Regions from separate parts of the Ferdinandcohnia salidurans genome, predicted to be linked through region 1. Evidence: predicted binding sites of a transcription regulator. Region 1 holds the regulator's gene; each other region holds the start of a gene.
What was found. Region 1 encodes LexA, which represses DNA repair genes until DNA is damaged. Its sites were predicted from a motif close to CGAACATATGTTCG; they were not measured.
Positions count from the first base shown of each region.

Region 2: a site for LexA is predicted at 2,806-2,819, ahead of ACFSFW_RS00800 (YolD-like family protein). Genes of this name have one in related genera too.
Region 3: a site for LexA is predicted at 3,593-3,606, ahead of ACFSFW_RS01160 (4Fe-4S domain-containing protein). Genes of this name have one in related genera too.

Region 1 covers NZ_JBHUEK010000007.1:389,298-396,965, forward strand. Annotated here, with positions in the region: gene glnA (type I glutamate--ammonia ligase) at 1-1,050, shown strand, start outside; gene lexA (transcriptional repressor LexA) at 1,138-1,764, opposite strand; gene ACFSFW_RS04870 (DUF896 domain-containing protein) at 2,172-2,402, shown strand; gene tkt (transketolase) at 2,515-4,518, shown strand; gene sirA (sporulation inhibitor of replication protein SirA) at 4,664-5,104, shown strand; gene ACFSFW_RS04885 (YneF family protein) at 5,192-5,416, shown strand; gene ACFSFW_RS04890 (VOC family protein) at 5,502-5,891, opposite strand; gene ACFSFW_RS04895 (ABC transporter transmembrane domain-containing protein) at 6,056-7,668, shown strand, end outside.
Region 2 covers NZ_JBHUEK010000004.1:85,087-92,754, reverse strand. Annotated here, with positions in the region: gene ACFSFW_RS00815 (FecCD family ABC transporter permease) at 1-954, shown strand, start outside; gene ACFSFW_RS00810 (FecCD family ABC transporter permease) at 951-1,961, shown strand; gene ACFSFW_RS00805 (YolD-like family protein) at 1,990-2,286, opposite strand; gene ACFSFW_RS00800 (YolD-like family protein) at 2,428-2,763, opposite strand; gene spoIID (stage II sporulation protein D) at 3,219-4,259, shown strand; gene ACFSFW_RS00790 (SAVED domain-containing protein) at 4,398-5,546, opposite strand; gene ACFSFW_RS00785 (type II CBASS E2 protein) at 5,559-6,011, opposite strand; gene ACFSFW_RS00780 (SMODS domain-containing nucleotidyltransferase) at 6,001-7,131, opposite strand; gene ACFSFW_RS00775 (GNAT family N-acetyltransferase) at 7,324-7,545, shown strand.
Region 3 covers NZ_JBHUEK010000004.1:149,422-157,089, reverse strand. Annotated here, with positions in the region: gene ACFSFW_RS01180 (LysM peptidoglycan-binding domain-containing protein) at 1-369, opposite strand, end outside; gene ACFSFW_RS01175 (CPBP family intramembrane glutamic endopeptidase) at 366-968, opposite strand; gene ACFSFW_RS01170 (RecQ family ATP-dependent DNA helicase) at 974-2,485, opposite strand; gene ACFSFW_RS01165 (YpbB family protein) at 2,475-3,551, opposite strand; gene ACFSFW_RS01160 (4Fe-4S domain-containing protein) at 3,851-4,099, shown strand; gene ACFSFW_RS01155 (histidinol-phosphatase) at 4,187-4,999, opposite strand; gene ACFSFW_RS01150 (peptidoglycan DD-metalloendopeptidase family protein) at 5,074-5,775, opposite strand; gene ACFSFW_RS01145 (hypothetical protein) at 6,017-7,249, opposite strand; gene sigX (RNA polymerase sigma factor SigX) at 7,227-7,668, opposite strand, start outside.

The DNA of each region.
Region 1 (7,668 bases):
ATTCATAATGCGGATGGTACTCCATTTGAAGGGGATCCTCGTAACAACTTAAAGAGAGTCTTGAAAGAAATGGAAGAACTAGGATTTACGAATTTCAATCTTGGCCCTGAACCTGAATTTTTCTTATTTAAGTTAAATGAAAAAGGTGAACCAACACTTGAACTTAACGATAATGGTGGTTACTTTGACTTAGCGCCAACAGACCTTGGTGAAAACTGCCGCCGTGATATCGTGTTAGAGCTCGAGGAAATGGGATTTGAAATTGAAGCTTCTCATCATGAAGTTGCACCTGGACAACACGAAATTGATTTTAAATACGAAGATGCTTTAACAGCATGTGATGAAATTCAGACCTTTAAACTTGTTGTAAAAACAATTGCTCGTAAACACGGTTTACATGCAACCTTTATGCCAAAACCATTGTTTGGCGTAGCGGGTTCAGGAATGCACTGTAATCTATCATTATTCAAAGGTGAAGAAAATGCATTCTTTGATCCAAATGCGGACCTACAATTAAGTGAAAATGCAAGACATTTCATTGCGGGTATTTTAAAGCATGCTCCTAATTTTACAGCTGTTACAAATCCAACTGTTAACTCATATAAACGACTAGTACCAGGTTATGAAGCACCTTGTTATGTGGCTTGGTCTGCTCAAAATAGAAGTCCACTTGTTCGTATCCCGGCTTCACGCGGTTTAAGCACACGTGTTGAGGTGCGTTCAGTTGACCCAGCAGCAAACCCTTATATGGCAATGGCTGTATTATTAGCTGCAGGATTAGATGGTATCAAGAACAAGTTGACTCCACCAGCACCTGTTGACAGAAATATCTATGTGATGAATAAAGAAGAGCGTAATGAAGCAGGAATTGTGGATTTACCACCAACCTTATCTCTTGCATTAGATATGCTTAAGCAGGATGAAGTGTTAATCAAAGCGTTAGGCGGACATCTGTTCGAACACTTCATTGAAGCAAAAGAGATTGAATGGGATATGTTTAGAACCCAGGTTCATCCATGGGAGAGAGAGCAGTATTTGACGATGTATTAATAAATGAACCCTTAACACATCCTTGTGTTAAGGGTTTTTTGTTACATAAAAAGGGAACATTTCTAAATGAAATGTTCCCTTTTTAAATTAATGAATTGTGCGGTAAACACCGATGACTTTTCCTAGTATAGATACGTTCTTGAGGATGATCGGTTCGAGCATCGAGTTCTCCGGTTGCAAGCGGAAATGGTCTTTTTCTTTAAAGAAACGTTTTACAGTCGCTTCATCTTCTTCAGTCATAGCTACAACAATATCCCCATTGTTCGCTGAATGTTGTTGTCTGACAATCACATAGTCTCCGTCAAGAATTCCCGCTTCGATCATACTATCGCCCATAATCTCAAGCATAAAGATTTGGTCATCATGTGCAGCAAAACGATCGGGTAATGGGAAGTACTCTTCAATATTTTCCACAGCTGTAATTGGTTGGCCTGCAGTAACCTTACCAATAACCGGGACATTCACAACGTTTGCAGTTGGAATTGTTTCATTTTCGTCAACCTGCAAAATTTCGATGGCACGAGGTTTTGTAGGGTCTCTTCGAATCAACCCTTTGCTTTCAAGTCTAGACAAATGTCCGTGTACTGTTGAACTTGATGCTAAACCAACAGCCTCACCTATTTCCCTTACGGAAGGTGGGTAGCCCTTATCTTTAACTTCTTGTTTTATGTAATTCAATATATCCTGCTGTCTTTTAGAAAGCTTCGTTGTCATCTTCGCTCATCCCCTTGCATTTATATTTTATATGTATCTAAATCTTCTTTTCATAATCTCTCGGTTCAGGTGACCAAGTTATTTCGACAAATACCGAATTTCTTAAGTTGAGTATAGCATGTTTTACTAGATTATACAAACATAAGTTCGAATTTATGTTGACACAAAACAAATGTTCGGTCTATAATAAAAATATAAAATACGAACAAACATTCTATAGGAGTGAAATAAAGATGTTGAGGAAATTACAAGGCGGATTTATCTATTATGTACTATTTGTTTTATTAAGTATGGGAATGGTTATTATTAGTGCAAGCTAAATGCGTAATGTGGATGACTTGTAAAATATCTTTTCATCTAGTACTATGAACTATGATTTAGAAAAGAATAAACAAGGAGTAAAAATTATGCTTTCAAAAGATAAAATTGATCGGATCAATGCTCTTGCAAAAAAAGCGAAGACAGTTGGTCTTACGGATAAAGAAAAAGAAGAACAGCAGGAGCTTCGACAAGAGTACTTACGTGTTTTTAGAAGTTCAATGACTAATACATTACATTCTGTAAAAGTCGTTGACCCTGAAGGTAATGATGTAACCCCAGAAAAACTGAAAGACAGTAAACGGAAAAGATTACATTAATAAAGAATACATAGATTTCTATGTATTCTTTTTTTTTGTGCATACTATCAATGAAAGTACTGCTATGTTTGATGTTAGTTCACAAGAAACTTTTGAAAGGATGTTTACTTTTATGACACAATCACTAACTGACTTGTCGATAGCGTCAATTCGAACACTTTCTATTGATGCAGTTGAAAAAGCAAATTCAGGACACCCAGGAATGCCAATGGGAGCCGCACCCATGACATATGCTCTGTGGACTCGACATATGAAACATAACCCGAAGAACCCAAATTGGTTCAACCGTGACCGATTTGTATTATCTGCGGGTCATGGCTCTGCATTATTGTACAGTATGCTACACCTATCCGGTTACGGCTTAACCATTGATGACTTAAAGCAGTTTCGCCAATGGGACAGTAAAACCCCAGGACATCCTGAGTACGGCCATACTGCAGGTGTCGATGCAACAACTGGCCCGCTCGGTCAAGGTATTGCCATGGCTGTTGGAATGGCGATGGCAGAGCGCCATTTAGCAGGTGTCTACAATAAAGACTCATTAGAAATTGTTAACCATTATACATATGCCATTTGTGGTGATGGTGACCTGATGGAAGGTGTATCAGGTGAAGCTTCATCATTAGCTGGACATTTAAAATTGGGTCGACTAATTGTTTTATATGATTCCAACGATATTTCTCTTGATGGAGATCTTAATCAAGCTTTCTCAGAATCAATCGAACAAAGGTATAAGGCCTATGGCTGGCAATATCTACGTGTTGAGGATGGAAATGATGTAGAAGCGATTGATAAAGCGATAGAAGAGGCTAAAGGAGATTTATCACGTCCAGCACTCATTGAGGTTCGTACGACTATTGGTTATGGTTCTCCAAATCGGGCTGGAAAGTCAAAGGCACACGGAGAACCATTAGGAGCCGATGAATTAAAATTAACGAAGGAAGCGTATAACTGGACGTTTGAAAATGATTTTCACGTTCCTAGTGAGGTCTATACTCATTTTGAGGAAACAGTGAAAAGAACTGGAGAACAAAGCGAACAAGAATGGAACCAAATGTTCAGTCGTTATAAGGAAACTAACCCAGAGCTTGGAAAGCAGTTAGACATGGCGATAGAGGGTAGACTTCCTGATGGTTGGGAGAACACACTGCCAGTTTATGAAGTGGGTAAGAAGCTTGCAACCCGAGCATCTTCTGGTGAAGCATTAAATGCAATCGCCAAAAGTGTGCCGCAATTTTTTGGGGGCTCAGCTGATTTAGCGGGATCAAATAAAACAATGATTAACGGTGCTGCCGACTTTATGCCTAAGGATTACAGTGGTCGGAATATATGGTTTGGAGTACGTGAGTTCGCAATGGGTGCTGCTTTAAATGGGATGGCACTTCATGGCGGTGTTAAGGTATATGGGGGAACATTCTTCGTATTCTCTGATTACTTACGACCGGCCATTCGATTAGCTGCTTTAATGAAAATTCCAGTAACTTATGTATTCACCCACGATAGTATCGCGGTTGGAGAAGATGGACCAACACATGAACCTGTTGAACAATTGCCAGCATTACGTGCAATGCCAAATTTATCTGTCATTCGACCAGCGGATGGAAATGAAACGGCGGCTGCATGGAGAACGGCTATTGAATCGAAAGAAATTCCAACAGCTCTAATTTTAACGAGACAAAACCTACCAACACTAGAAGGAACAGCTGAGAAAGCTTATGAAGGTGTACAGAAAGGTGCTTATGTTATATCACCTGCAAAATCTGGCCAGCCGGCAGCTCTTTTATTAGCAACAGGATCTGAGGTTAGTCTAGCAGTTGAAGCACAAAAACAACTCGCAAGTGAAAATATTGAGGTGTCAGTTGTAAGTATGCCTTCTTGGGACCGCTTCGAGGCACAGTCAAAAGAATATAAAGAGTCCGTTATTCCTACAAATGTGAAAAAACGTTTAGCGATTGAAATGGCAACACCACTTGGTTGGGAAAGATATACTGGTGATGAGGGAGAAATCCTTGGTATCCATGAATTTGGTGCTTCGGCTCCCGGTGAAATCGTACTGAAGGAATATGGCTTCTCAGTTGAAAATGTAGTAAACCGGGTTAAACAACTGCTTCAATAAAAATAAATAGGGGTCAATTCGGGCCCCTTTTCTACATAAACAAAAGTTTCGACAAAACTAGACGATTCTTACTCCAACGTCAGACAAAAATCACAGACTCTTTCGAATATACTATTCTTAATAGGTAGTATTAGGAGGAAAGAGTATGAGAGAATACCACATTTATTTAATAGAAGAAGAATTTGCAACTCATTACTTTGGTCGTGAATCACTAATCTATCATTTATTTTTAGAGCATAACCAATCAAAACATGAACGCAAAGAAATACTCAATAAGCAAATTGAATTTATTACAAGGGCGATTCCATCATTACGTATCCACAAAAAAATTGAAGGAAGCCTAGCTCATTATTCCTATTATAGGCGTCAAAGTCATATGCACACTCTCGAATGGAATGAATTTAATAGCTTTGCAAAACTAACGATACATAATGATTACATCCATTTAGAGTCTACGGGCAGCTATGAAGCTGAGACGGCATTTTTTGAAATCCTTCGTAAATATGATCGTTGTTTCCTAGCAATGGATTTTAAAGTAAACAAATATGGGTGGCTAAACCCGATTAAAGAAAGAAAGTTTGTATAAAAGCTAGGAAAACATAAAACAAATATTGTATAATAGCTAATGGTTTAGTACACTGTAATGAGACAACATGAAGGAGGAAGTTTTTTTATGCAAATGTGGTTAGCTATCTTACTAATCGTGGTAGCTTTACTTGGTGGCGTTGCATTAGGATTTTTTATTGCACGTAAATACATGATGAATTACTTGAAGAAAAATCCACCAATCAATGAGCAAATGCTAAAAGTAATGATGATGCAAATGGGTCAAAAGCCATCTCAAAAGAAGATCAATCAAATGCTAAAAGCAATGAACGGTCAAATGGACAAGCAATAATTACTTGGACATGCATACAACTACCATAAAAAGCCATTTTTCTAGTGAGAATTTCACTGGAAAAGTGGCTTTTTTGTATACATTCTTATAATTCCATTTGATCTACATTAAGCTCGATTAAATTTCCATCAGGGTCCGCACAAAAGATTTGCGCAAAACCGCTGACACTATCCGGTTTTTCTAAGACGGTCACATTATTTATGGATAACCAATTTAATGTGTCATAGTAGTTTTCAACTCTTAGTGCAAAATGTCCTTCGCGACTACTAATACTTTTATCCTTTCGAATTGTTTGAGATTCCGGTAGGTAAATTAAATGTAACTGCTGGTTTCCAATTGCATACCAGGCACCAGGGAAATCAAAATTAGGCCGTTCAATCTCATTTAAACATAGAATATTGCTGTAAAAATCCTTTGCCTTTTCAAGATTCGTTACCGTTAAACTCACATGATGAAGTTCCTTATATTTAATCATGAATATTCACCTCATTTATTCTCTAACCCCATTATAGTAAAACTTTTAAGCAAATAGAATATTTTACACTTATTTCTCACTAAAAGCTTGGAAGCATCTTCCTAGAGTTTTAAAAATTTGGTAAACTATTATGGCACTTATTTCGTCTTTCGGAGGACTATAGGATGAAAATCTTTAAAGATTTAATGTGGTTTTTTAAACAAGAAAAAAAATCTTACATTACTGGTATTTTTTTATTAATGATTGTTGCTTTATTGGAACTAGTTCCACCAAAAGTAATTGGTATGACGGTTGATTTTATTGCACAGGGTACACTGACCAAAGAAATCTTATTTAAGTGGTTGGCTATTTTGTTAGGAACTGCGTGTACCGTTTATATCGTTCGGTTCTTTTGGAGGATTATGATTTTTGGTTCGTCCGTCAAATTAGCTAGATTACTTAGGAACCGTTTGTATGAACATTTTACGAAGATGTCGCAAGGATTTTTCCAAAAAAGAAGAATTGGTGACTTAATGGCACATTCCACAAATGATTTGCAAGCGATTCAACAGACAGCGGGCTCAGGTGTCCTGACATTAGTTGACTCACTAGCAACAGGTGGGTTCGTCTTATTGACGATGGCATTTACAATAAATTGGAAGCTCACTTTAATTTGTCTTATTCCATTGCCGTTTATGGCTCTCTCAACGAATTATTATGGAACTCTATTGTATAGACGGTTTCATAAGGCGCAGGAAGCTTTTTCTAGCCTTAATGATAAAGTACAAGAGAGTGTTAGTGGAATAAAGGTTATTAAAACCTTTGGGCAGGAAGAAGAGGATACAAATGTCTTCCGTAAGCAGTCCGATGATGTTGTGCAAAAAAATCTTTCAGTAGCAAAGGTTGATGCCCTTTATGATCCAACGATTTCATTAATTGTAGGTATTTCTTTCTTTCTAGCACTTGTGTTCGGTTCCAGGTATGTGCTATCTGGTGAAATGACACTAGGAGAATTGGTCACTTTTACAACATACTTAGGTCTGTTAATTTGGCCACTGCTTGCTTTTGGATGGCTATTTAATATAGTTGAACGTGGAAGAGCATCCTATGACCGGGTCTCAAAGCTCCTGGCTGAACCTATGGAAATAAAAGATTGTGAGAATGCGAGTGAGACGACTCCTTCAGGTGATGTCGCTTTTTCGATTACTAAATTTGCATATCCTGGAGAACAAAAACAGACTCTTAATGAGATCTATTTTCACTTAAGGCAAGGCCATACACTTGGTATTGTTGGAAAAACGGGTGCAGGGAAAACGACATTGTTAAAACTATTAATTCGTGAAATAGAAGGCTATGAAGGTAAGATATTAATAGGTGAAAAAGAGATTAAAGGATATACCCTAGACGCCTTAAGAAAAGGTATTGGGTATGTTCCGCAGGATCATTTTCTTTTTTCGGCAACAGTGGCGGATAATATCGCGTTTGCAAAACCGGATGCAACAATAACCGAAGTTTTCGAAGCAGCAAAGCTTGCAAATATCCATGATGATATCTTGCAGTTCACTGACGGATATGAAACAGTTGTTGGTGAACGTGGGGTGTCTTTATCAGGAGGACAAAAGCAGCGTATTTCAATTGCTAGAGCTCTCTTAATGAACCCGGAAATATTAGTTCTTGATGACTCATTATCTGCAGTTGATGCTAAAACAGAAGAGGAAATTTTACGTGCTTTACGAGAAAATCGACAAGGAAAAACAACGATCATCACATCACATCGTTTAAGTGCGATTCAGCACGC
Region 2 (7,668 bases), on a different contig from region 1:
CTGCTCTTCATCATCGTGTTTATTATTTCATTGGTATTTGGGGCTGCTGAGACGACTTTGAAAGAAGTATGGCTAGCTCTTTCAACTAACGTAAAGACCGACACCATCACCATGATTCGCGAAATCCGTGTTCCTAGAGAAATAGCAGCCGTATTTGTTGGAGCCGGTCTTTCGGTAGCAGGAGCTATTATGCAAGGTGTAACGAGAAATCCTTTGGCAGACCCTAGCATACTTGGATTAACGGCTGGTGCTAATGCAGCTCTTGCTTTAACCATTGCTTTGGTTCCTACTGCTAACTATTTTGCTATTATGATAGCCTGTTTTATTGGAGCTGGCATTGGAACCATTTTGGTCATAAGTATCAGCTCAGCTAAAAAAGGAGGATTTTCTCCCCTTCGAATTGTGTTAGCTGGGGCTGCTGTATCTGCTTTTCTCTATGCAGTTGCCGATGGGATTGCACTATATTTTAATATTTCTAAAGACGTTTCAATGTGGAGTGCTGGTGGTATTATAGGAACTACTTGGGCTCAACTTCAAGTCATCGTTCCTTTTATCATAATCGGCATTTTGATTTCTCTGTTTCTCTCGAGACAGCTGACAATTCTTAGTCTAAATGAGGAAATTGCGATAGGGTTAGGTCAAAAAATTTTACTGATTAAGGTTTTATTATTCGTAATCGTTATCATGCTTGCAGGTGCATCGGTTGCACTCGTTGGAAATCTTACCTTTCTTGGTTTGATGATTCCCCATTTTGTAAGAGCCATTGTTGGAACAGATTATCGCTATATTCTTCCGATGTCAGCTGTTGCTGGTGCTACCTTTATGGTATTTGCAGATACGCTTGGACGAAATTTAAATGCCCCCTTTGAAACACCAGTGCCTGCGATTGTAGCCATATTGGGGCTTCCCTTCTTCCTATTCATTGTCCATAAAGGAGGTAAGGCTTTTTCATGATCCATCCAAGTTTACGTAACAAACATCGCTTTTTACTCATTGGAATCTTTGTAATGATCATCATAACAACTATCGTTAGCATGGGACTAGGATACTCCTCCTTGTCTTACAATAGGTTAATTCCTACACTTTTAGGAGAAGGGTCTTTTAAAGAAGAATTTGTGTTATTCTCTGTACGTTTACCACGTATTGTTATTACAGTTCTTGCCGGAATGGCACTCGCCCTATCCGGGGCTATCCTACAAGGAATTACACGAAATGACCTCGCAGATCCTGGAATCATTGGAATTAATTCTGGGGCAGGTGTAGGCATTTCGGTCTTCTTTTTGTATGCTCCGATTGATGTCGGATCATTTATTTATTTGCTTCCTGTTGTAGCGTTTTTCGGTGCCCTCATAACAGCATGCTTAATATATCTATTCTCATATAGCAAAAGTGAAGGCCTCCAACCAGTAAGGCTAATCTTAATAGGAGTTGGTTTTTCAATGGCTTTATCAGGCACAATGGTCCTACTCATTTCCTCCTCTGAACGTGAAAAAGTAGACTTTATTGCCAGATGGTTAGCGGGGAATATATGGGGGACAGACTGGCCATTTATACTGGCACTCCTACCTTGGTTGCTTGTGCTAATTCCCTTTACTCTTTTTAAAGCGAATCGCTTAAATATCCTTAATTTAAGTGAGACGACCGCAATTGGGCTAGGTATCTCCATTGAAAAAGAAAGGCTGCTTTTACTATTAACAGCAGTTGCATTAGCCGCTGCCGCTGTTTCTGTTACTGGTGGCATTGCCTTTATTGGTTTAATGGCTCCACATATCGCAAAAACATTAGTAGGAGCATGTCATCAGCTTTTTATCCCACTTGCTGTGCTGATTGGTGGTTGGCTATTATTATTTGCTGATACAATCGGGCGCAATATTGTGGAACCAGAAGGTATTGCTGCTGGAATTATGACTGCTCTTATAGGAGCACCTTATTTTATTTATCTTTTGCTGAAGAAAGCGTGATTTTTAAATCACGCTTTTTTTAAAAGTATTAACCGAAAAAACGCAAATCGACTAACATGTTTGCTGGGATATAGTGAACTTCCCCAAATTTATCGATGACATGCAGTTTGTTTTGTAGAGCATCATAATGATGGATAGTGCCGAGAAGGAGTTTGTGGTGTTTCCCTTCATAATGCGTAATCACTAATTCTCTCCCCTCCTCCATTGCCTCACAAAGAATGCCATTCATCTCTTCAATTTGCTGTTCATCAAGTTCAGGTTTTTGCTCATACGTGTCTTCTTCCGTCCAATCTCTAAGTATTTTTACATGCTCTGGCAGCATCATTGCTGTCCATTTGATTTTTTTATCAAGACTTTTTTTAAAAAATCTTTTAAATTTCAAACGTTTATTCTTTGAAGATATGTCAATATAGATAGTTCTTTTCATTTAGTACTGCTCTTCCTTCTGCTCAATTTTTTCTGAATATTATTCATTGTAGTTTGATATCCCTATGATATTTTCTAATTTTAAAAAGTGCTTTTCAGCCCGTTGATCAATAATTCTTATCTCTTTTTTTAATACATCGATATAGTGAATATTGCCAATGTAATGCTTGACATCCCCTTGAAAATAATAAGTAACGTCCAAGGTATTATTCATTTCCATAGCCTCAGATACAATTTCATTAAACTGTTCATATTTTTGTTCATCAAGAGACGGTTTTGGAATCTTATTATAACTTGCGTTATATTCCCTCAACATCTTTACATGTTCAGGTAACATTAGTGAAACCCACTTTTTATTACCTCTATCGCGGATCATTTTGTCACCTCTTTTCTCCACAAATGATTCCTTTGCCAAAAAAGAACATACGTTCCCTTTATTATATTATATTTTTTTCCTTTGTTCAATCTTGCTATTCGAAAAGATTTTGGCATTTAATTGAACAATGCAATGGTTAATTAAAAAGAAGAAATGATAAATGAAAGAAAATACAGTTTACTGTTTGAAAATGTCCAACAGCTATTATATGTGTTTTTTGATAATATGGGATTTTTTCTCATTAAGTAAACGGACCATTTAATTGAATAACACTTATAAGAAAATTGTATATGTATGTTAGTGTTAGAAGAGATTGTGAGGCTTTGTACTTAAAGAAACGGGGCATTAATAGTTGAAGAAGTAATATGTAAATTTGTGTAAAAAGTGGTATTTAAACTGATAGAATCTCATATACCTAAATAAAGTCTAGTATTTTTTTAAGGGTGGAGAATTTAATGAAAAATATATCCCCATTGTTAGTACTAATTATAGTAATAAGTACTCTTATTTTAGCAATCCCATCTATAGTTGTTTCTTTTGGTTCCAAAGAAAAAAACATTACTGACATTCTAGCAAGTGACCTTGAATTACCGAGAAATAGTATAAAAGATAATATTTCCGATACTAATCCTTCTTCAATCGCGGTATCAGTATATAGGGATAATTCAAAGAAAATAGAGGAGTTTCCTTTAGAAGAATATGTTGCAGGTGTTGTTTCATCTGAAATGTCACCTTCATTTGAGTTTGAGGCATTGAAAGCTCAAGCTATTGCTGCACGAACGTACATATTAAGACTAATGTTGAGTGATACAAAGCCAGGTGTAGGTAAAGGTGCTGATGTTTCTGACACTCAGTTTCATCAAGTATTTAAAACAAAATCAGAACTACAAGGACAATGGGGAGATAGGTATCAGACTTATATTTCAAAAATCGAAGATGCAGTAAAAGCTACTGAAGGACAAATTTTAACGTACAATGGGCAACCCATTGAAGCTCAATATTTTTCAACTGGTAATGGTTTTACTGAGAACTCGGAACATTATTGGAAATATCCATACCCTTATCTTAAAAGTGTAGAAAGCCCTTGGGATAAAGAATCACCAAAGTATATACAACAGATGAAATTGAATGTAAAAGAATTTGAAACAAAATTGGGGGTTACTGTAAATAACTCAGCACCTTTAGTGAAAGTTGTTTCAACTACTCCAGGGAAGAGAGTTGGGGTAGTTGAAATCAGTGGTAAAGAATTTACAGGAAAGTATATAAGAGAAACACTAGGCTTAGCTTCTGCTGACTTTACTATTACTAAAGAAGGAAATCGTATAGTAATCCAAACTAAAGGAAATGGCCACGGTGTAGGTATGAGTCAATGGGGAGCAAATGGAATGGCTAAGGAAGGTTACTCTTATATAGAAATTATTAATCATTATTATCCAGGAGTTAACATTGATTCTTCTGAAAGCTTCGCGGATAAGCTCATTGTGCAAAGAGAATAGAAGAAATAATAAATATCTACTTCAACTAGAGGGTGCTTTAGTTGAATAAATGAGACAATGAAAAACGAAAGACAAGGAATTAACTATATCCTTGTCTTTTCGTTTTGTTAGTTACAACTTAATAATGTGTAAATTGATTTAAAGCGAGACTTTTTCTTTTTGACGTGCTGTGTCTCCAATGGTAAAAGCGTGGTGGAAACCACCCTTTTCATCATATAAGGAAAGCGGCAAATCTGCTTTAGGCATCCAAACTCGTCCTAATTCAACAGCTATTGAAACAGGAACAGCAGGAAATACATGAATAATCGTATCCTGACCATGCATCATTTTGATTTTATTCAGTAATTCCCTAAAAACTGTACGAATTTTACTTAATTGACCACTACTATTTAAGAAGTCATTGTTTGGATGAGAAATAGTTACATTCCAAATCGATGTGTCAGTTCCTAAAACATTCGTGATCCTCTGATTGTCAATCGTAGCACTTAGTGACAAATTAAGTGCTACTTTTTCATGAATGATATCAGGTTCTTCTACGATGTATTCAGAGCCTTCAGGATCATCTTGCCATTTCCAATCCGACGGTTCTCGGTGCAATTGATATACATCGGCTTGGCAAATATCTGAGATTAATACACCTAACTCAATGAGTAGTGGTTGTGGTGCTAAAGCAAAAACAGACAAATGTTGGATATCGCCAAGTACCAATCTTCGTTTTACTTTATCCGAAAAATGATTTCTTAAACTTTCTCTCTCCAATGTCCAATACATTTCCTGATGATCGTGAAATGGACTATTTTTTAAACTTAACTCAATGGCAGGTTTCTCAGCTGGATACCTATTAGGTAACATAGCTGGTGTTGTTCTTTCCCAATAGATGGGTGAACTGTGATCTCCGACATTTGCACCATATAATAAGACATGGCTTTTTCGGTCTTCACTCATTGAGGTTGCCATTTCAATTCGAATTTCATGTTTTTTCTTCATTTCCATTAATCTTTCGACTGGATGACCTTCAACATCTTCCTTATCTATTAATCTATGGTGTTTATCACACATCAACATTAAATTGGATATGTCTTTTGCCAGTTTTTCAGAAAGTGTTTCGTGCCCTCTTGGTCCATTTGGACTATCTGCGATGATATGAGCAATGTATGCTGTATTAAATTCAGATTGAGTTATCGAGTCTTTCCAAAGAGGATCATTACATCCTTCATATTGGCATCTTCCTGCTGCTTTTCCCCACAGTCTTATTTTCACTTTATCAGGGATGCTTGTTTTTGACATAGATTTTCTCCTCTACCCTACGAATTTTTTCTTTTTATTTCTAGTTACTGGATGTTCTCCTCCACCAAACCATTCTCCTGTTGCATGCCAAAGTTCATAGTAATATAACCAGAGGGATGTCCAAGGAACAATCGTTTCAGAAATAAACATATCCTTTGTCCATTCCTTCTTTTTTGGGCGAAAAAGACATAACTTGTTCCCTGGGTACACATGAGGAATTTTTGCCTCCCCTCTTTTTTCTAATGAAGGTGTAAGAACAATCACATCTGGTTGCAGCATGTCCAACGAATAAGTTATTTCAACCGTATAATTCTCGCTAAGTGCCGTTGGTTGTATATTTCCCGTCCAGACAACCGTGTTTTTTTTCCACTCCACATGAAATTCAGGAAAGGCAAGATTCATAAAAACAATCTGTTGTGAAATCGGAATGTGGTGTTTTTTAAATGGAATCTGTTTACTCGCCATAAAATGTATTTTTCCTTAGTGGTATCACATTTTCTTCTTTTGTTGCTGCAACCAATAGTCCTGCACCAACTACTCCAAGTTGATTGTTTTTTCTAGACTTTTCCATGTACTCAGCTTGTTCTTTTAGGGTTTCATTGATCACATTTTCTCCAAACATCGCCTTTAGTTCCTCTGCAATTTCATGAATACCGCGAAGTTCATTTAATCCATCCCATTTTTCTTTGAAGTCACGGATAAACTTCACGAATTCCATGTATAACTCTGGATGTCCATCCCATCGCTCACTTAAATCTTCCTTTTGGTTAGTCGGATTTAGCACAACAAGCCTTTCCCCACTATTCGGAAGGTGTATAAGAATTCCATCCAAAATATCAGAAATTGCTTCGTAAACAGAGGCTTGTCCTTCATAAATTTGACCAGCTAGTGTCGTTAACACGATACTAATAGGGGCAGAATCAGGAGTATCGTCAAAATATACATCCCGATATCGTTTGATTAATTGAACCGCTCGCTTCAATGGCGGCTTCCGTTCAATGTTTTCATCATGTGGAAGAGGTTTAATATCAGCTCGTTTTTCAAGCAGTATTCCATACTGATAAGACCTGTCATTAAACCAATCTGTATATCCTTTTGGATTGCTATCTTTCCAACCTTTTGCTTTTCGGTCAGGGACTTTAACACTTGTACTTGACGTATTGTCAGCAGGATGAGCTGGTAATATATCCATATGAAACTCATTTGCATAATTTAATCGAATACAACGGTTTTTCCGCTCGACCATATTTACATACATCTTGTTTTCTTTGAGGCGTTTTTCAATGGAGTCTAACAATTTTAGTGGATCTTTTCCTTGCCAAGTTTGATTAATTTGACAAACCAAATCAAGATCGTATTCTTGTTTTGAAAGCGGCTTAACAGTTGTACTAATGCTTAAAGAACCTTGAGGGTAGATTTCAACATCCGCCCCATTAAACAGGTCTTCGTCTTTAGAAAGCCATGTTCCAACTGCAAGATACCTTTCTTCGGCAAGTTTTCGTTGTGGTTTGCTAATTTGAAGTTTTGCACCAACACGATGAAGCAAATCGTCCAGTTGGTTTGAAGCAGAAAAAGTTTTATTCATATGGTCTCCTCTCTAGAGAAAAACGAATGTTTGTTCCTAGTTATTTATAACCATATTATATCCCCTTTGGTTAATATTGGTCAAGCATAAAAATCAATATATTGTATATAAAAAATAAAACACCATCTATATATTGTATAAAAGGGGTACCATCGGCTATTGGCTCGGAGAAGGTTTTCAAGGGAAGGTATAATGACAAAAACATTAAAATCGTATGTCGATTACGGATTCAGAGAACTTGGACTAAATAGAATTGAAGTTAGCATAGCAGCTGAAAACAAAAGAAGTCGAACACTAGTTGAACGAGTAGGTTTTGTAGAGGAAGGAAAGTTAAGACAAGCAGAATGGCTATATGACCATTATGTAGATCATATTATTTATTCAACACTAGCAAAGGTATGGAATGAAAATTAATTCTTCCTCAACTAAAAGTGCTTTCCTTCGAGAGGGGGAAGTGCCCTTTTTTGTCGAAGTTATTGTACTAACGATGCAGGTTAGTGAAATTGAATAAGACCACACATTAGACAAATCTAAAGA
Region 3 (7,668 bases), on a different contig from region 1:
AACAGTTTTTACTTCTTGTTCAGTTGTTTCCGGTACTCGTTCAGTCTCTGTTTCTTCAGTTGGTGTTTCTTCCTCATCAGTTTCAGGATAACGAACAGCCTCGTCTTTATTTTCATAGCTAATGCTTTCAAAATTCGTACTCTTTTTTACCGGACTTGCCTCCAGTTTTTCAGGATTCGTATTAAATTTAAAGCTAAGAATTGCAACAGGAAGTAAAATAAATAAAAGAGCCAACAAACGAATAATCGGGTATTTTATCTTAAATCGTGTTTTCTTTTTCTTTTGTCTATGGATTTCACTTCGAGATGGTAAAGTCGAAGTGCGTTTTTTTATATCAACTGACTTTTCTTCCCCTTCAGGATGCTTCAAGACGATACCCCCTCATTTTGATCACGCAAATAATCAATTCTAAGCTTTACTGCCAAAATAAAATCTATCAAAAAATGAGCATATACAGTAATCCAAAGATTTTGATAGACCTCATAAATAAATCCTAATAAAAAGCTTAAAAGAACAACAGACGTTAGTAGAACCCACTTATATAAATAGCGTACATGTAATAATGCAAAAATAATACTTGCTATAATCAGTCCAAAATGGGTTTGAATAACACCTCTAAATAAAATCTCTTCCGCAAAGGAAATCAATAGGCATAAAATAAAAATATGCGGAATACTTCTTTTTCGGAAAATTCTTTCGTTAATACCACCATCATCATACATTGCTTCTGGAAGCCATTTTACAAGCAATAAATCAATAATAACAACAGCTATTGCAAATCCAGAACCAATAAGAAGAATATTCCAATCTTTCCAATTCCAGAGCTCCATAAATGATGACCAATGATCAAACAGGAAAAAACCAAGCCCTAAAGACAAAATTAATAAGATTCCTTGTGTTAGATAAAGGTGAAAAACGATTTCTTTATCTGTTAAATTTTTGATAATATCAGCTTGGCGCCTACCCATAATTTTCACCCATTTCTATGAAAGATACGATGCAATTCTTGTCTCCAAGACGGTAGCTCCCATTCATTTACGTCCTTACCGTTTCGTTTGTACAAATTGAAGTCAATTCCACATAAGTCACAGCAAGATGAAGGTCTCACTTTTAGGCTTTCGTCGAAGTATGATAATACAGCTTCCCTACGACATCCGTGAGTCTCTAACCATCTCTCCATCTGTTTAAGTTTGCTGTACTTGTATGAATATCGTTTATTTGCAGCATCCTCTATGATCTCAACTTTCTGCCGTGTGTTGAGTTCGTGCTCGATACACTCATCTATTTCCAGGTAAAATTGAATAAATCGCCATTGAACTTCAGATACACCGAATGCTGAATAAAAATACTCTTCAACCGATTTTGTATTTGTAAATTTTCCGTTCGTTTGTATTTCTTTATTCATGTATTCAATTATTTGATGGGTTTGTTCTTTCGATGGAAACTCATATTTAAGCAAAACTTCAGGTATTTCTCGGTCAAATTCACTATGAAGTAAAATAGCAATACTTGATTGACCGTCCCTGCCAGCACGCCCCATCTCCTGTAAATATGCCTCTATTTGTGAAGGGTAATGGAAGTGAATGACATATCGGATATCTGACTTATTCACACCCATCCCAAATGCATTTGTACAACAAATAATGGATAGTTGATTATTGATGAATTGCTCCTGGATCAACATTCTTTTTTCCTGTTCCATTCCACCATGGTAATAAGCAACTCGGTCAAAGCCTTCCTCTTTTAAAAATTGCGCAATATTTTCGGCCCATAATCGACTTGAAAAATAAATAATTCCTGGCCCTTGCAAATTTTTTATATAATTTAAAAGCACATCTTTCTTTTCTTCCAGCGAATCAACTTTTTTCACCATTATGGCTATATTGGGTCGATCAATTGAGTGGATGTGCATTTTCGGATCATTTAATTGTAATGTCCTGCTAATATCCCCTAAAACCTCTTTTGTAGCTGTTGCGGTTAATGCTAAACAAGGTGGGGATCCGATTTCACGACGAATATCACCCAAACGGGAATAGTCTGGACGAAAATCATGCCCCCATTGTGAGATACAATGTGCTTCATCTACCACAAACATAGAAAAACGAATTCCTTTTAATCGATTTAAAATAAATTTTGACTGGAGAATTTCAGGGGAGGCAAAAATATATTTATATTTGTGCAAGCTGGGTAGAACCTTACGTTTTCTCTCATTTGATAAAAAACTATTAAGGGCAACTACCCTTTTTTCACCCATTTTTCTTATCTGAAGGACCTGATCTTCCATAAGTGCAACAAGTGGTGAAATGATAAGTACACTACCTTCGAGAATTTGAGCTGGAAGTTGATAGCATAGCGATTTCCCTCCACCTGTGGGTAAGAGTGCCATGACATCTTGTCCAGCTAAAATATCATCTATAATTTCCTTTTGCCCTTCTCGGAACGTAGAATGATTAAATTTTTCTTTTAAAATTACATTAAGATCCATGTTTACCACCAAATCTTGCAAGAACTAGTCTAATTTCAAAATACGAGATGTCATTCGTCAATTTTTCCTTTAAAGGTCGTAATTGCTTTATTTGTAATGTCTTATAAACAGATAGTATCTGCTGCAGATGTTCGTGTGGAACGAATCGATCAATTGAAAAATTAGGTTTTTGATGCGTTACTTCAACAATATGATCTTCAATTGTATTCCGTTTTAGATTTCGAATGATACCTATTTCATCAATTGTTTTACCCTGCAGTAGCAATTGATACGTTTTCTTTGTTGAAGCTGTTAGTAATACTTCCTCTTGATGATGAGCCTCAATCATAGAACCAAGCAGAGGGAAACTGTGCCTATTCATTTCAAGATGATGAATCATCGTATGTAAGGTATGTAAAAAGAGAACCTGGCACCATACTTCATCCTCACCTAGTAAAGAACTAATCTGATCGATTGTATATCCAATTCTCGCTGAACTGGTCAGCCTCATGACAAATATAGTTGATTCTAGTTCTGAAACCATTTCAAGGAGCGACAAAATCTCTTTGTAAAGGGCTTCTGATAATGTAAATCGAGTATGTCCATCTTTAATCAAGAAACCTTTTACCCAGTCAGCAATTGAATCTTCTTGTTGGATTGGAGTATATTGTTTTTTTTCATTTACCAAATTCGACAAAACCTGCGTTAACAATGAAAGCCTTCGCCATAGCAAGATGGACTGTTCATTATGTTTCCAGCCATTTAATTGGGGAGGAATCGGTTTCTTTTCAAATTCCTTTTTTAGTACCCTTATACCAAGAGATGTAATTGTAAATTTATTACTTGAACCAGTTATTTCTTGAATTAGAGCATGTTCATGAAGTATTTGGATCTCCTTCTCAACCTGTTCTCTTGCAATCGGCCTTAGAATACCGAATAGAGGAGTGAGGCCAAATAGATTTGCATCCCCAATCGTTTGAGAGGACTTTTTACCGTTCAACAAATGATGAATCCCATAAACAGTCCGTTCACCATCTAGTTTATGCAAGCAATATAAGATTAATATTGAGCGATAGGTTATGTTCACGGCTTCTCCCCCCTCAAACGACGAAATAGATGGAAAATTGTCGAACGAATGTTACTTTTATTTTATCAAATAATAACGAAAAGTGGGATGTTTTCGTGTGGAATTATGAACATGCTTGTCAAACGGGAAAAACCCTTTTAGATTAAGCAATCTCACTATATATTTTTATTGAAAAGTTTTGTGAACAGCTTTACAATGAATATGAGGAAGCTGTTTCCATGCTATGAGGAAGTAGGATGGGGAACTACTATAAATATACATTTTATACATGTAACGATTTTTCGGGAGGTAAAGTACACATGGCAAAGTATACCATTGTTGACAAAGAAACTTGTATCGCATGTGGTGCATGTGGTGCAGCTGCACCTGACATCTACGATTACGATGATGACGGAATTGCATTTGTAACACTTGATGATAACCAAGGAATTGTAGAAATTCCAGAAATATTAGAGGAAGACATGATCGATGCTTTTGAAGGTTGCCCAACGGATTCCATTAAGGTAGCAGACGAGCCATTCGACGGTGATCCACTAAAATTTGAATAGTCCTTATATTCAAGGAAGAACCCTTTCGTTTAAGGGTTCTTTTTTTAAATGATAAAAAGCAGGCATTGCCTGCTTTTTGTCGTTTGATTATCCAATTGGAACTTCTTTACGTTCCCCTTTTTCAAATGTCATTAAGGTTTTGTAGCCTACACTTTTAGCTAGTTCAATTGCTTGATCAAAATCAGCACCTACATCCTGTGGGCGGTGTGCGTCCGATGACAAGACGATTGGAATGTTTTTGTCAAAGCACATTTGCAGTAGTCGAGGATCCGGATAAAGCTTGCCAATAGGCTTTCGTAATCCAGCAGTACTAATTTCAACGCAGGTTTTTGAGTTCGCTAATGCTGTCGTTGCACGATCAAATTGATGCAAAAGGAACTCCTCATCTTCAGGAATATATTTAAAAATCTTGACTAGATCAATATGACCCATAATATCAAATAAGTTTGATTCGGCCAATGTAATCACCTGATCATAATACTTTGTATATGTATCATGTAGGTCCCTTTTATCCCATTCTTCACGGAACTCCGCAAGGTCGATTCCAAAATCGTCAACCCAATGAATGGAGCCAATTACATAATCAAAATCATAAGTAGAAATGAATTTTTCCATTTCTGCATGCTTTCCAGGTGTATAATCCATTTCAATGGACATTTTTACATCAATATTATTTTTCCAGGCAAGCTTAAATAAATCTACATAATCCTTCATGTCATAATATCTTCTTGCATCAACCCACGGATTACTCAGAATATCTTTTGTCTGATAAAAATGATAAGCGTGTTCAGAAATCCCAAAATGATCAATTTTTTTTGCCTTTGCTTCATCAATAAACTTCATTAAATAGTCTAATTCAAGCGTTCCAAGCTCTAAATGATTGTGATAATCAGTTCGCATACCGAATCCCCCCAAAGTTTTTCTTATTATACATGAACTTGTCTCTCTAGGGGAATAAAAAAGCTCAAAATTATTTAGGATTTTTCGACAATTAAGATTTGATTTGGAAAAATTAAATCATCGGTTAACTGATTTAACATTTTAATTTCCTCAACAGATATACCTACCCTATGCGCAATGACTGATAAAGAATCCCCAGCCTTCACTGTATAGGTTTCAAGCTTTTTTAAAACTTCAGTGTCCTCTTTCTCCAATTCCATTAATGTAGGAACTAAAATTTGTTCATCGGTTAGCATATAAAGAGGGTCAATCGCATTGTTTCTAGAAGAATTCCATTCTCCATTATGTACTTCAAAATGTAAATGTGGACCAGTTGAATTACCTGTACTACCGATATGACCAATTAACTGACCTTTTACAACCTTTTCTCCTTCTTGAACATTGCGTTTACTTAAGTGTGCATAAACTGTCTCATATCCATTTGGATGCTCAATAAAAACGACATGACCATATGAACCCTTGAAATACGACTTTTTTACGATTCCTTCCTCAACCGCATATATGTGATCTCCAAGTGGAGCAGCGATATCTAAGCCTTTGTGATTGCCTTGTCTCGTTCCAAATGTATCAGTGATTCTCCCTGTGACTGGCCACGCCCATTCCTCTGTTGCTTTGTTACCTGGAAGTTCATGTGCGTTGACATTACATTCTCCTATAAAGAGTAATCCTGTACAAACTGCCAAAATGGCAACAATTGCAAATCGTTTACCAAACATTTTGATCCTCCTCAAAATATTGAACAATGATGCTATGAAAATGTGAACCCGTTATGTTTAGATTCAAGGACACCCCCTATCTAACATTATCTCTATTTACTAAGCAAATAAGGGACACCCTTACATTATTTGAAAAATTTTCTTAAAATATGTAAATAAAGTAATACTTTTCGTAACTGGTAAGGTGATACTTCCCAGAAATTATATTTAAAAGCAAAAAAAAGAGACATCTTAGTGTCTCTTATTGCAATTGAATTAGATTTGGTGCGAGCGGTACTGGTACCGGTTCCCCTATTCGTACATCACCAATTTGATCTATATTTCCGTAAAATGTAACTGTATCAAAGTTAAACTCTTTAGCGGTTAGCATAATTGCGTCCAACATAAGAATATAATTATCTGTATTCTCTAAAACCGCATCATCACTAAAATGAATTTCTAAATTCGTACCATTTGCTTTAATTTGTTTAATTTCAGATATGATTGGTGGATGCAGGGTATAATCCCCTTGATTAGCCTCCGCTTTCATTGCTTCCAGCGCTTGTTCAATCGTATTAAAATCTTCATAAGTTAAAGCTAAAATTTTGCGGTCTGAATGATCATTTACATAATAAAGGTATGCCTTTTTTGTATCTTTCTCAACATCAATATTATTTTCAATGATACCAGATTGCCCTATAGTAATTCCTTGTTGATTATTTTGGAAAAGTTCAACATGTTGATAGTCTTCTAACAGATAACGGAACGAACTAATCGTATGTGAAAATTCTGCAGCTTCAGCAGTAGCAAATGACTCAGTATTAATCGAGTTATTTACGTCCACCCTTACTGCCTTTGAATTGTCTTTCGTTACAACTTCTGAAAAATCTTCAAAATATGAATTCGAAATTTCATCAATGCCCCATTCTTTGTTTTTGCGAATAGCCTCATTTACTCTTGGAACTGTCTTTTGCCATTGTTCAACAACATTTTCCCCATTAGATTCGACGATTACTGAAACTACAGAAGGAAACATTACACCGCCCAAATACACACCATATGTGAGAAGGACTTCGTTTTCCCCTACACTATTTACAGTGTAACTATTGCTTGGTTGTTCCTCAAATGAAAATATTCCAGCCTCTTCATTTTGTTGTGGTTCCTCTGCTTTTTCTAGTGTGTTAAATGATGCATCCTTTGATGCTGCTTCTCTGTTTTCAGAATCCATAGCAATATTCGTATTTTCCCTTGCCATTTCAGCTGAGTCTGAGCTTGAACTATTCATATTATTAATGAAAGAAGGAGCTAAGATGAATAATAGAAGCACTGCTGCTGCAGATGCAAGGGTAGGAACAAGCCACATTTTTCTCTTTTTCTTATTCATCTTAAGGGTTATATTTTGATAAATCTCTTGTGGTTTCCGTTTGTCTTTTATTCCTGGCATTTGCGATAGCATCTGCTCGAGTTGTTCATCACTCCACTTTGAATTTTTCATCATCTATACCCTCCTTTACGCCTGATTCCTCCATATACTTCTTTAAGACCTTTAGACCTCTATGCTGAGTTGTCTTTACCTTACTCTCCGTCCATCCTAGAGTTTCAGCAGTCTCTGCAATTGAAAGTGATTGGATATATCGTAAAATAAGCACGATACGCTGGTCGGTCGTACAGTTTTCCAAGCAACGGTACATCATTTGTACCTGCTCATTTTGCAACGCTATTTCTTCCGGAAGTGGAGCAAAGTCTCTTACCTCTTGGCGACTCCAATCAAAGGAATCCATTATTCGCTGTTTCCACCCTTTTTGTTTCCGGAACGAGTCAATCGCAACATGCCTTGCAATTGAAAATAACCATGTTTTTTCACTACTTTTCCCTTCGAATCTATCATATGATTTTAAAACTCTTATATAAACT